Regions from separate parts of the Streptomyces sp. NPDC003247 genome, predicted to be linked through region 1. Evidence: riboswitches for the same ligand, from Rfam matches in the RefSeq annotation. Region 1 holds a riboswitch; the other holds the start of a gene.
What was found. Region 1 has a riboswitch for ZMP and ZTP ahead of ACFYWQ_RS42000 (bifunctional 5,10-methylenetetrahydrofolate dehydrogenase/5,10-methenyltetrahydrofolate cyclohydrolase). Riboswitches for the same ligand answer to the same signal wherever they lie in the genome.

Region 1 (6,826 bases):
AGGCCCTCGGTGCGCGCGCTGACCGCACGGGTCGTCGGCCTCAGGCCCGATCTGCCGGGCCTGTGCGACTACGCGCACCGCACCGTCGTGCACCCCATCTGATCTGTGTAAATCCAGACTGGGACCGCCCGGGCCGGTACGGCTTCGCAGTGCCGCACCAGCACCGTGCCGCTGTGCGGCCGTCGTACCCCACCGCTTCGCAGTGCCGCACCAGCACCGTGCCGCTGTGCGGCCGCCCACCGCTTCGCAGTGCCGCACCAGCACCGTGCCGCTGTGCGGCCGTCGTACCCCACCGCCAGTTCCTGGCCAGCCTGCTGGCGATGTCGTCCGGGCCACGCCGACGTGTGTTGCCGGGGCGGGGGCAACACGCGGCGGGGCTTCAACAGCCGTGCCGCCAGGGGCGGGACCTCGGCGGCGATTGGCCATGACGGGCGCCTGCGGGACGGTTTGTCGGGCGGAAGACGTCTGGTCATCCCATCGTGGACATGCCCAGCCAGCTGTGGATCTGTTCGCGCAGATGGCGTCCCGGTGCTGTGTCGGCGAAGGGCTCCGCTTCGTCGTGGAGTTCGACGAGCCGGTCGGCGACGCGCCGGGACTGGACGGTTCCCAGCAGGTGAAGGCAGCGCGTGGTCTCTTCGGCCGCGCCGTCCACCGCGCCGCCGGCGAGGTGGGTGCGGGCCAGCCCGAGGTGGTCGAAAGCCGTGCTGCGCTTGCGGTGCTCGGGGCGGCCGGCCAGGGCGACTGTCACGAGGTCCGCGGAGCGGCGGACGTGACGGGTGCGGGCCGCGCCGTCGACGTGTTTGGCGGCGATCTGGTGGGCCATGCCGAGGGTGGCCTGCAGTTCGGGGAGGTCGAAGAACGCCATGTGGGGGTCTTCGTTCCCCTGGTCGACGCATTCGAAGGCGTCGATGGCCCGTCCGGCTGCGGCGTCGCTGTCGGCGACGCGGCCCATGATTGCCTGGAATCGGGCCTCCAGCGCGGCGAGCATGGACGTGGCGGCGGGGGAGAGCCGGCGGCGCGCGCCGTACTGGGCGAGCGCGACCAGGTCGAGGGCGTCTTCGACGTGGCCGAGGTGGGACATCTGGCGGGCCATGCACTGCAGGATGTGGGCGCCGATCCGCTTGTCGTCGCCTTCGGCCGCGGCGTGGAGGGCACAGACGAAGGTGCGCTGCGCGCTGGTGTGGCGTCCGGCGTCGAAGGTCATCCAGCCTGCGACGCTTCCCAGGTCGGCGGCGGCCGAGAACAGGGCCCGGCCGACGTCCTCGGTGTAGGTGCTGGTCTTCAGCAGGGACAGGACGGCGTCGGTCTGGGCGAGGACGGCGGAGCGGGACAGGACGCCGCCGTGCTGGTTGTCGAGGTCGCGGAACGCACTGGTGATCTGCCGGATGCCCTCCACATCGGACATACCGACACGGCGGCCGCGCCGCGGCGTGGGGCCGGCGGAGTCCTCCGGCCGGGCCAGAGCCCATTCCTGCAGCGGGCTCAACAGGTCGTGGCCGGTGTGGACGTCGGCGGCGTCGGGGCCGGTCCGTGTGTCGGGCAGCATCATTTCACTCCGGATGATCTGGCTGAGTGCGGCAAGGGCACCGGTGCGGGTCCACGGGGTGCGCACGCCGACCTGCCCGGCTTCACCGGGCAGTCCGACATCGGCACAGGTGAGGTCCATGCCGGTCTCGGCGCTGAGTACCTCCACGATCAGGCGCGGCACGGGCTCGCGCGGGACGGCACCCTTGAGCCAGGCCCGGACCCCGGACCCGGCTCTCGTCGGTGGCCAGCCCGGTGACGCCCTGTGCGGCGCCGCGCTCGGTGACCAGGCGGGCCAGACGGTTGTTGGACAGGCCGCAGCGGCTCATCCAGTGCGCCAGCAGGGTGTTGGGCTGCTGATGGAGCGGAGGCCTGCCCATCGGTGCTCCTGAACTGCCACGGCCACAGGGGCCTACCAGGGTATGGCGGCACCCCCAACTCGCCCAGGGCATGCGGTAATTCACCGTAAAGCACCGGTGGAGCGCCGCGTGCGCACCGGCATGCGCCCGGTCCCCGCCGCGGCCGCAAGCACCGCCGTACACCGGCCGGCACCGGATACCGCCCCCGCCTCCGAACGTGTGTGCTGTAAGTGCGCCGGACGGGCCGGCGAGAACGAAAGCGGAGGACACGATGCAGCAGCACGAGATGTCCGACAGCCTCATGCCGGTTCTGCACATGCAGGACATCGACGCGGTGACCCTCGGCCGCGACCAGGAGGGATACCGCGAGGGCGCGGTGGAGTGGGTCAGGGTCTGACCTCCTCTTTTTCCCCTCTGCTTCTCACGGGGAGCACAGCACCACCGGCCGCGCCGCCCGGCGAGGCCGGCCCATCAGCCAGGAAGGCACGTCCCATGCAGCACACCGTGAACACCCAGACCACGCCCGAGCTGCCGGTGCTGGCGTCGGCCGACGCCTTCGAGGTCACCCTCGGCCGGCAGGCCTTCAACGACTCGGACGGCTCGCCCGCCCGGTCACTCACGACCTGCGGCATCCCTGGGAGAAGCCGGCCGCACCGCACCGGCTCACACCCGCCCGGGTCCGGCGGACGTTTCGGAACCTCCGCCAGCACATGCCCTGCCCCGCCAGGGCACCGAAACCCCACCGGCCCGGCCCCGGGCGACCGCCTGGCACCCCGAACAGACACCGAGCACCCCGCTACCACGTGGGCAAAACCGTCCGGCGCGAGAAGACACTTATCGCCCTACAACGGTTGAAAAGTTAAAGAACAAGGTGAGTAGGTGTTTTTCAACTTCCCGTTCATGATCAGTGGAAGCGCCATCCACTAGAGTGGTGCCTGGGCCGTGACTGGCGCTGAGGTGGAGCACCACCGGGGAGCGGTCTGACGAATCGGTCGATGCCGTGCGCCTGGGCGAGTGGTCAGCGACGCCTGGAGGCGACCATGTCCCAGACACAGACAGCCCTGCTTATGGACGGTGTTGGCGTTGCCCGACGCATCGTCGAGGAGACAGCAGGCAAGGCGGCAGAGCTTGCGCGGCGTGTCGGCGTGACGCCGTGCCTGGCAACGGTGCTGGTGGGTGAAGATCCGGCTTCGGTGACGTACGTACGGATGAAGCGGGCGCGTTGCGCGAAGGCGGGCATCGAGTCCCGGCTTGTCAGCCTGCCGGCCACCACTACAACGGCTGAGCTGGTGGAGACGCTCCAGTCTCTCTCACGGGACGCGAGGGTGCACGGCATCTTGCTTCAGCACCCCGTAGGCCCCCACATCGATGAGCGGGCAGCGTTCGAGGCCATCGCGCCGGAGAAAGACGTCGACGGGGTCACGATGAGCTCCTTCGGAGCGATGAGCTTCGGGCTGCCTGGTTTCGCATCGTGCACCCCGGGCGGGATCATGCGGCTCCTGGACGAGTACGACGTCGATCTCGCAGGTCAGCATGCCGTTGTCGTGGGTCGAAGCGCGATCCTCGGCAAGCCCGTCGGAATGCTCCTGCTCGCCCGGGATGCCACGGTCACCTACTGCCACTCCCGTACGACTGATCTGGCCGCGATCGTGCGGGAAGCAGACGTTGTTGTGGCGGCCGTGGGACGGCCTCGGCTTATTCGAGGCGAAGACGTCAAGCCGGGGGCCGTCGTGATCGACGCCGGATACAACCCCGGCAACGTCGGCGACGTCGACTTCGACACCGCCCGCACTCGCGCCCGCTTGATCACACCAGTCCCTGGTGGGGTCGGGCCCATGACCATCGCAGTCCTGCTGGCTCAGACGGTCGACGCGGCATCCATCCAGCTCGGGCTGGCCAGCCCTGAGCAGGTATTTTCTTCTTCGAGCTGACGAGGCCGAACTGTCCCCGGCGGTCCGGATGCCGGAGTGTGCCGATGGCCGCGTGGATAGGCTGTTCGGGTGATCGAGACTGAACGGCTTTTCCTGCGCCCTCTTCGGGTTGAGGATGTCGACGCGTTCGTTGCGCTCCATGCCGATGAGCGGGTGAACCGGTTCGTCGGCGCCTACTCACACCAGCAGGCGTTGGACCGGCTGGCCTCAGTCGAGCAGCAGTGGGCCGAACGGGGGCATGGGCTGTGTGCTGTCGAGCTGAAGTCCAGCGGTGAGTTCATCGGCCGGGTGGGGTTGAACTACTGGGAGAACTTCCGTGAGGTGGAACTCGGCTGGACTCTCAAGGCCGAGGCATGGGGCCACGGCTATGCGACCGAGGCAGCCCGCGCTTGTCTGGACTGGGGGTTCGCGACCTTGAACGAGCCCTACTTCATCTCCTTGATCCGTCCCGGGAACACCGCCTCGGTGCGCGTGGCGGAACGGCTCGGCTTTGCCTCTCTGCGTGAGGACAAGCTCTTCGGGAATCCGGTCACGGTGTACTCGGTGGACAAGTCGACCTCACTGTGAAGCACGGAAGTCTGCGGTTCTCGCAGGTCAACGTGGCTTCTTCGCCCACTGGCTCGTGCGGGGACTTTTGCGGGTGAGGCGTCGGGTCATCATGGTGATGAGTGCCCAGGGGACTTCCACCAAGGCCGGGAAGTTAGCGTTTTCGCAGGTCATGCAAGCACGTTGAGGGGTCGAGGCGAAAGCACAACGGAGCTCGTTGGTACAGGCAGTCGACCAAGACAGCTTGTACGTGAGGAGCTCCTTTGCGGGTTCATTTTGCCCGGCCGTCCGCGCTTACGGCCATCACCCGTACGGTGACCGTAGCGGCGGGCCGGTTCGCGCCGGGCCATCTGGGAGAGCTGACCGCCGTGGTGCCGTTCGAGCTGGTGGACGCGGTGCTGGCGGAGACGCGGACGGTGCAGCGGCGGCTGCGTGATCTGCCGTCACGGGTCGGGAGGTACTTCCTGCTCGTAAGGTGCCTGTTCCCCGAGGGGGGCTACCGGCTGGTCTGGGACAAGCTCACCGGCGGTCTGGCCGGGATGCCGGTGGCCTCGCCGAGCGCGAAGGCCCTGCGGGACCTTCGTCGGCGGCTGGGGGCCGCGCCAGTACGGTCGCTGTTCGAGGTGCCCGCCGGTCCGCTGGCCCGCCGACCACGCCGGGGGTGCGCTTCGGCGCCTACCGGACGGTGTCCTTCGACGGCTGTAGGTCGCTGCGGGTACCCGATTCGCCCCGCAACCGAGCCTGGCTCGGGCGGACAGCCCATCACGGATATCCCACGCTGGAGCTGATGACGCTGGTCGGGGCAGGGACAAGGTCCCTGATCGGCGTAGTCTTCGGCCCCACCGACGAGGGCGAGACCGCCTACGCCTGCCGACTGCTGCACCTGCTGAGGCCCGACATGCTGGTGCTGTGGGACAAGGGCTTGGACGCCAACGCCTTCCTCGCACAGGCAACCGCGACCGGCGCGAAGGTCCTGGGCCGACTGCGCAGCAACCGGCGCACCCCGGTCCTGGCCCGTCTCGACGACGGCTCCTACCTGTCGGTGATCGGCACCGTCAGCGTCCGGGTCATCGATGCCGAGGTCACGGTGACCTGCGCCGACGGCACCGCCTTTACCGGCTTCTACCGGCTTGTACTGCTGACGTACGGCGACGCGGTCGGTGTCGGCGGCCGCCACCTTCTCCAGCGCCCCGGTCAGGTCGGCCCACCAGGAGTCCAGCAGCCGGAGGTCGCGCTGGAGGACCGGGTCGTCGGACACGGCCGGCTGGTCGACGCGGGCGGACAGTTCCGCCCGGTAGGCGGTGCCGTCGTCGAAGGCGCATCACCCACGGACCTGGCCGCGTTGGCGGCGGCTCCGTAGCGGGCACGGGTGGAGCCGTTGTTGCCCATGTCCCAGGCCAGCCATCCGGCGAGGCCGGCCGCTCTCGCCACGTCCGGCCCGCGGGCGAGGGCGACGGAGTCCTCGGTGAAGCCGTCCGCGGCATCACCGGCCTGCGCCGCGACCCCGGGGAAGCCGTCCGGGCGGCCCAGGTCGCCGGCGAAGCCACGGCCGATACCAGCACCTGGGACCCCCGTGTCTCCACCCGCCTGTCCCACATCCCGGCCTTCGGCGACTGCACCCTCGTACAGCTCAACGCCCACGGCTTGGAGATCCGGAAGCGGACCGAGCGGGGCACAGCCGGATCAGGGCCGACGCCGGACGCCGTGGCAAGGGCAGCGGTTACGTTGGCTCACCACAGGTGTTCTGGGCCCTGGCCAGCACCCCGGACGCCCAGCACTTCGCGGAACTGGCCGAAGCCGCCGCGACCCCGCCCCTCCTCGTCTCCGACCCCAGCACAACCACAGCGCCGGCATCTTCGGCGTCTGGACGCCCGTCGACCGTTCGACCCCGGCACGGAAAGTCCTGGAGGATCGGCTGGAGTTCGTGCAGAGGCACCACCGGGAACAGGTCGACCAGCGCTCCTGGTACGGCTTCTGGGACTACGGCGACATCATGCACAGCTACGACCGGGACCGGCACGTCTGGAAGTACGACGTCGGCGGCTACGCGTGGGACAACTCGCCGGGTGATGGAGCTGCCCGACCCGGCAGCCACCGAGCCCCGGGCGGTCGGCGTGGACGACTTCGCACTGCGGCGTGGCCACGTCTACGGCACCATGGTGATCGACTCCGAGACCCACCAAGTCCTCGACCTGCTACCTGAACGTGACGCAGCCACCCTCGCCCCATGGCTCGCGGCCCACCCCGGAATCGAGGTCGTCTGCCGCGACCGCGCTGGCGCCTACGCCGAAGCAGCCGCCACCGCCGCACCCCAGGCTCTGCAGGTCGCCGACCGCTTCCACCTCTGGCAGAACATCACCACAGCGGTCGAGAAGACCGTGGCCGCTCACCGCTCCTGCCTGCGCGAACTCCCGCCGGCTGCCCCCGAGCCAGAGCCCGAGCGGGAGACGCCGGCCGAGGCGGCCC
Region 2 (6,826 bases), on a different contig from region 1:
GGACGACTACGACGGCGAGTTCCGCTACGACCGCCAGCCCGTCGGCGCCCTCCAGGGCCTCGACCCCGACCACGTCGTCTACCTGGGCACCGCCAGCAAGTCCCTCGCCCCCGGTCTGCGGCTCGCCTGGGCGGTGCTGCCGCCCGGCCTCGCCGAGGAGGCCGCGGCGGCCAAGGGCCACATCGACACCTGCGGTGTCCTGGACCAGCTGACCCTCGCCGAGTTCATCGCCTCCGGTGCCTACGACCGTCAGGTGCGCTCCGTCCGTCTGCGTTACCGCCGCCGTAGGGACGCCCTGGTCACGGCGCTCGCCGCCGCCTCCCCCGGCGCCCGGGTGACCGGCATCGCGGCGGGACTGCACGCCGTGGTGAGCCTGCCGCCCGGCACCGAGCGGTCGGTGGTCCGGGCGGCCACCTGGCAGGGGCTGGCCCTGTACGGACTGTCCTGGTTCCGCCACGAGGAAGCCGTGGCGGACCCGCTGGACGCCCTGGTCGTCGGCTACGGAACACCACCGGACCACGCCTGGACGGGCGCGCTGGCCGCGCTGTGCCGGGTGCTGCCGTAGCGGGGCACGGCGGCGCACATCAAGAGCGCACACCCCCCCGCACACCGCGCGAACGGCCCGCGGGCGGGCGGCTAGGCCCGGGGCCCCTTCACGCGCCCTCCCGGCGATCTCTAGGCTGAACGGCGGAAAGAGGCCCGGAGGGATCGCCGGGCCGAAGCGACGGGGAGACGGGCCCGGAGAGATCGCCGGGCCGCTGCGACGGGGGGACAGGACATGGCGGACACACGCAGGCGGCTGCGTTCCAGCACGGTCGTGCTCGGCGGGATGGGCGTCGTCGCGGCGGCCCTCACCTCCTGCGGCTCCGACCCCGACCGCCGGTGCGTGGACCGCGACAGCTACGACTACGTCTACGGCTACAAGGTCGTCGCGGACAAGAACTGCTCGTCGTCCGCCTCCGCCTCCTCCGGCAGCGCCCGCAAGAAGACCACCACCGGCAAGCAGATGGACGCCGCCTGGTACTACGACGCCGACGTCAGCTCCGGCCACGCCGACTACGGCACCTTCAGCCGCAGCGAGGCCGTCGACCGCGGCGGCTTCGGCTGCTCGGGCTCCGGCAGCAGCGGCGGCTGAGCGGGCCCCGGAACGCACGCGCACGCACGCCATGGAACGCCGCACCATCGAACCCCGCCCCGGCTGGCAGCGGACCGTCGAGGAACAGGGCCTCGTCTACCCCCTCACCCGCCACCCCGACGGCACCCTGCGCCCCTACTGGGACGAGAGCGCCTACTACGTCCTCACCCTCGACGAGGTCGAGGCACTGGAGGAGACCGTCGAGGAACTGCACCGTATGTGCCTCGCCGCGGCCGCCCACCTGGTGGACACCGACCGGCTCGCCGACCTCGGCATCACCGACCCGCGGGTCGCCGCCATGGTCACCGAGGCCTGGCACCGCCGCGCCGAACTGCCCTCCGTGTACGGCCGCTTCGACCTCCACTACGACGGCACCGGCCCGGCCAAGCTGCTGGAGTACAACGCCGACACCCCCACCTCCCTGGTCGAGGCCGCGAGCCCCCAGTGGTTCTGGATGGAGGAACGGTTCCCGGGCGCCGACCAGTGGAACTCCCTCCACGAACGCCTCGTCGACGCCTGGCGCGAGCAGGCTCCCCTCCTCCCGCCCGGCTCCCCCCTGTACTTCGCGCACTCCGCGGCCGACGAACTCGGCGAGGACCTGATGACGGTCGCCTACCTGAAGGAGACCGCGGAACAGGCCGGCCTGGACACCGCCTGGATCCCGGTGGAGGACATCGGCTTCGACCGCCTCTCCGGCCGCTTCGTCGACCACCGGCTCCGGTTCATCCGCAGCTGTTTCAAGCTCTACCCCTGGGAGTGGCTCACCACCGACCGCTTCGCCGGCCACGTCCTCGACACCGTCGACAACGGCGGCGGCACGGGCACCACCCTGTGGATCGAGCCCGCGTGGAAGATGCTGCTCAGCAACAAGGCCCTGCTGGCGATCCTGTGGGAGCTGTACCCCGGCCACCCCAACCTGCTCCCCGCCCACCTGGACGGCCCCCGCGACCTCGCCGCCACCACCGGCTACGTCGCCAAGCCCCTGCTCGGCCGCGAGGGCGCGGGCATCACCGTCCACCCGCCCGGCGCCGACCCTGTCGTCCGCGCGGAGCCCTGCTGCTACCAGCAGCTCGCGCCGCTGCCCGCCTTCGACGGCAACCACGTCGTCCTCGGCGCCTGGGTCGTCGGGGACGAGTCCGCCGGCCTCGGCATCCGCGAGTCCTCCGGTCTGATCACGGACGAGTACGCCCGCTTCCTGCCCCACGTGATCCTTTAGACCGGGGCCCAGGAGGTCTCGTCTGGCGGACGTGGCACCGGTTCCCGGCGGCCCGCCCGGTAGGCTTTCGAGCAGGCCGTGACTGGCGCGCTGGGATGGGACGGACCATCGGGGAGCGGCCTGACGTAACAGTGCCGTGCGCCTGGGCCAGACCGAGAACCGTGACCGCTCGCACGCCACGCCACCGGAGGCCGACGACATGCCCGAGCAGCAGCCCCTCTCCACCGAGTCCACCGCCTTCCGCGCCGCCCTGGACGTGATCCGCGCGGTCGAGCCGCGGGTCGCCGACGCCATCGGCCAGGAGGTCGCCGACCAGCGCGAGATGCTCAAGCTGATCGCCTCCGAGAACTACGCCTCCCCGGCCACCCTGCTGGCGATGGGCAACTGGTTCAGCGACAAGTACGCCGAGGGCACCGTCGGCCGCCGCTTCTACGCCGGCTGCCGCAACGTCGACACCGTCGAGTCCCTCGCCGCCGAGCACGCCAAGGAGCTGTTCGGCGCCCGCCACGCCTACGTCCAGCCGCACTCCGGCATCGACGCCAACCTCGTCGCCTTCTGGGCCGTCCTCGCCGACCGCGTCGAGGCCCCCTTCCTGGAGAAGACCGGCGCCCGCCAGGTCAACGACCTCACCGAGGCCGACTGGGCCGAGCTGCGGCAGGCCTTCGGCAACCAGCGCATGCTGGGCATGTCCCTGGACGCCGGCGGCCACCTCACCCACGGCTTCCGCCCGAACATCTCCGGCAAGATGTTCGACCAGCGCTCCTACGGCACCGACCCGGCGACCGGCCTGATCGACTACGAGGCCCTGCGCGCGTCCGCCCGCGAGTTCAAGCCGCTGATCATCGTCGCCGGTTACTCCGCCTACCCCCGCCTGGTGAACTTCCGCGTCATGCGGGAGATCGCCGACGAGGTCGGCGCCACCCTCATGGTCGACATGGCCCACTTCGCGGGCCTGGTCGCGGGCAAGGTCCTCACCGGCGACTTCGACCCGGTCCCGCACGCCCAGATCGTGACGACCACCACCCACAAGTCCCTGCGCGGCCCGCGCGGCGGCATGGTCCTGTGCGACGACTCCCTCAAGGACCAGGTGGACCGCGGCTGCCCGATGGTCCTCGGCGGCCCGCTCCCGCACGTCATGGCCGCCAAGGCCGTCGCCCTGGCCGAGGCCCGGCAGCCCGCCTTCCAGGACTACGCCCAGCGCATCGTCGACAACTCCCGCGCCCTCGCGGAGGGCCTGACGCGCCGCGGCGCCACGCTGGTGACCGGCGGCACGGACAACCACCTCAACCTGATGGACGTCGCCACCTCCTACGGCCTCACCGGCCGCCAGGCCGAGGCGGCGCTGCTGGACTCCGGCATCGTCACCAACCGCAACGCCATCCCCGCCGACCCCAACGGCGCCTGGTACACCTCCGGCGTCCGCGTCGGCACCCCGGCGCTCACCACCCGTGGCCTGGGCACGGCGGAGATGGACGAGGTGGCGGGCCTGATCGACCGCGTCCTCACCACCACCGAGCCGGGCACCACCAAGTCGGGCGCCCCGAGCAAGGCCGCCCACGTGCTGGACGCGAAGGTGGCGGAGGAGATCTCCCAGCGGGCGACGGACCTGGTCGCGGGCTTCCCGCTGTACCCGGAGATCGACCTGGGCTGAAGCGCCCCGCAGGGGGCGTGGGGAACCGCGCGATCGGCTCACCGCGATCCGCGGTTCCCCCCGCACGGAAGCCCCCCGTCTCTCTGAGAGAATGGTGAGCATGGCGAATGACCGACCTCGTGTGCTCTCCGGGATCCAGCCCACCGCAGGCTCGTTCCACCTCGGCAACTACCTCGGCGCCGTCCGCCAGTGGGTGGCCCTCCAGGAGTCCCACGACGCCTTCTACATGGTCGTCGACCTGCACGCGATCACCGTCCCGCAGGACCCGAAGGAGCTGACGGCCAACACCCGGCTGGCGGCCGCCCAGCTCCTCGCGGCCGGCCTCGACCCGGAGCGCTGCACGCTCTTCGTCCAGAGCCACGTCCCCGAGCACGCGCAGCTCGCCTGGGTGATGAACTGCCTGACCGGCTTCGGCGAGGCGTCCCGCATGACCCAGTTCAAGGACAAGTCCGCCAAGCAGGGCGCCGACCGCGCGAGCGTCGGCCTGTTCACCTACCCGGTCCTCCAGGTCGCGGACATCCTGCTCTACCAGGCGAACGAGGTCCCGGTCGGCGAGGACCAGCGCCAGCACATCGAGCTGACCCGCGACCTCGCCGAGCGCTTCAACGGCCGCTTCGGCGAGACCTTCACGATCCCCAAGCCGTACATCCTCAAGGAGACGGCGAAGATCTACGACCTCCAGGAGCCGTCGGTCAAGATGAGCAAGTCGGCGTCCACGCCGAAGGGCCTCATCAACCTCCTCGACGAGCCGAAGGCCACCGCCAAGAAGGTCAGGAGCGCGGTCACGGACACCGACACGGTCGTCCGCTACGACACCGAGAACAAGCCGGGCGTGAGCAACCTGCTCACCATCTACTCCACGCTGACCGGCGTGAGCATCCCCGAGCTGGAGCAGCGGTACGAGGGCAAGCTCTACGGCGCGCTCAAGACGGACCTCGCCGACGTCGTCGTCGACTTCGTGACCCCGTTCCGGGACCGCACCCAGCAGTACCTCGACGACCCCGAGACGCTGGACTCGATCCTGGCCAAAGGGGCCGAGAAGGCGCGTGCCGTGGCCGCGGAGACCCTCTCCCAGGCGTACGCGCGGATCGGCTTCCTGCCCGCGAAGCACTGAGGGCGCACCACCGCACACAGGGCGCGCCGGGCAGAGCGCTGCACATCACTTCCGCTGCGCCTGCCCACAGCACAGCCGTGGCCGTACAGTCGATAGCCGTACGACCGGCCACGGCCGTCGACGACGGGCCATGAACCCGGCGCCACATCCGGTACCACTTCCGGCACGACGACAGGAGACGACGTGGGGACCGTAACGATCGGTGTGTCGATCGCGGTCCCGGAGCCCCACGGCCGCCTGCTCCAGGAGCGGCGCGCGGGCTTCGGCGACGCCGCGGCTCACGGCATCCCCACGCACGTCACGCTGCTGCCGCCGACGGAGGTCGAGGCCACCGCGCTGCCGGCCGTGGAGGCGCACCTCACCGCGGTCGCCGGGGCGGGCCGCCCGTTCCCGATGCGCCTGTCCGGCACGGGCACCTTCCGGCCCCTGTCGCCGGTGGTGTACGTCCGGGTCGTCGAGGGCGCCGAGGCCTGCGCCTGGCTCCAGCAGCAGGTCCGGGACCCCGCGGGGCCCGTCCCCCGCGAGCTCCAGTTCCCCTACCACCCGCACGTCACGGTGGCGCACGGCATCGACGAGGCGGCGATGGACCGCGCGTTCGAGGAGCTCGCCGCCTACGAGGCGGACTGGTCCTGCACCGGCTTCGCCCTGTACGAGCAGGGCGCCGACGGGGTGTGGCGCAAGCTGCGCGAGTACGCCTTCGGCGGGCCGCTGGTGCCCCCGCAGGCGGCCTGCGTGGACCGCGACTCCCTGCCCGCCCGGTAGACCGCCCGGTAGACCCCGGCCGGGTCCGACCGGGGTCTACCGGGCCGGGGCCGACAGGGCCTACAGGGGCAGCCGGCGGAACACCCCGCGCGGCACGTGCCGCAGCACCGACATCACCACCCGGAGCACCCCCGGCACCCACACCGTCTCCGAGCGGCGCCGCAGACCCAGTTCGACGGCCGTGGCGACGGCCTCGGGGGTGGTCGCCAGAGGGGTCTCGTCCAGCCCCGCGGTCATCCGGGACCGGACGAACCCGGGGCGGACGACCATGACGTGGACGCCCGTGCCGTGCAGCGCGTCGCCGAGGCCCTGGGCGAAGGCGTCCAGGCCGGCCTTGCTGGAGCCGTAGATGAAGTTGGTGCGGCGGGCGCGTTCGCCGGCGACGGAGGAGAGCACGACCAGGGAGCCGTGGCCCTGGGCCTGGAGGGCGCGGGCGGCGACCAGGCAGGACGAGACGGCGCCCGTGTAGTTGGTCTGTGCGACGCGTGCGGCGGCCACGGGGTCGCGCTCGTCGCGGGCCTGCTCGCCGAGGACGCCGAAGGCGAGCAGGACCATGTCGACGTCGCCCTCGGCGAAGACCTTGCCGAGCACGGTCTCGTGGGACTCGGGATCGAGCGCGTCGAAGGGGACGGTGCGCACCTCGGCGCAGAGGTCGCGCAGCTCGGCCGCCGACTGCTCCAGGGCGGTCGAGGGGCGTCCGGCCAGCCAGACCGTGGTGGTGCGGCGGGCGATCAGCCGGCGCGCGGTGGCCAGCGCGATCTCGGACGAGCCGCCGAGGACGAGGAGGGACTGGGGGAGGCCGAAGGCGTCCTTCACGACAGCTCCTGGAGGGTTCAGAGGGAGAGACGGCGGGCGAGGTCGGAGACGAACACCCCGCGCGGGTCCAGCTCCGCGCGCAGCGCGCGGAAGTCGTCCAGCCGCGGGTACATGGCGTCGAGCACGTCCGGC

Region 2: another riboswitch for ZMP and ZTP. It lies ahead of ACFYWQ_RS06820 (glycine hydroxymethyltransferase); the one in region 1 lies ahead of ACFYWQ_RS42000 (bifunctional 5,10-methylenetetrahydrofolate dehydrogenase/5,10-methenyltetrahydrofolate cyclohydrolase).

What each region holds. Positions count from the first base shown of each region.
Region 1 is NZ_JBIAPF010000023.1:27,898-34,723, reverse strand. It holds gene ACFYWQ_RS42020 (transcriptional regulator) at 1-102, shown strand, start outside; gene ACFYWQ_RS42015 (transcriptional regulator) at 470-1,708, opposite strand; gene ACFYWQ_RS42010 (hypothetical protein) at 2,155-2,280, shown strand; partial or broken gene ACFYWQ_RS42005 (transposase) at 2,480-2,746, shown strand; ZMP/ZTP riboswitch at 2,816-2,902, shown strand; gene ACFYWQ_RS42000 (bifunctional 5,10-methylenetetrahydrofolate dehydrogenase/5,10-methenyltetrahydrofolate cyclohydrolase) at 2,924-3,814, shown strand; gene ACFYWQ_RS41995 (GNAT family N-acetyltransferase) at 3,884-4,381, shown strand; gene ACFYWQ_RS41990 (transposase domain-containing protein) at 4,675-5,148, shown strand; gene ACFYWQ_RS41985 (transposase) at 5,046-5,720, shown strand; partial or broken gene ACFYWQ_RS41980 (Tat pathway signal sequence domain protein) at 5,681-5,980, shown strand; gene ACFYWQ_RS41975 (hypothetical protein) at 5,934-6,563, shown strand; partial or broken gene ACFYWQ_RS41970 (transposase) at 6,517-6,693, shown strand.
Region 2 is NZ_JBIAPF010000002.1:422,471-429,296, forward strand. It holds gene ACFYWQ_RS06805 (PLP-dependent aminotransferase family protein) at 1-565, shown strand, start outside; gene ACFYWQ_RS06810 (hypothetical protein) at 779-1,135, shown strand; gene ACFYWQ_RS06815 (glutathionylspermidine synthase family protein) at 1,167-2,351, shown strand; ZMP/ZTP riboswitch at 2,420-2,506, shown strand; gene ACFYWQ_RS06820 (glycine hydroxymethyltransferase) at 2,551-4,002, shown strand; gene trpS (tryptophan--tRNA ligase) at 4,103-5,116, shown strand; gene ACFYWQ_RS06830 (2'-5' RNA ligase family protein) at 5,300-5,878, shown strand; gene ACFYWQ_RS06835 (decaprenylphospho-beta-D-erythro-pentofuranosid-2-ulose 2-reductase) at 5,939-6,694, opposite strand; gene ACFYWQ_RS06840 (FAD-binding protein) at 6,712-6,826, opposite strand, start outside.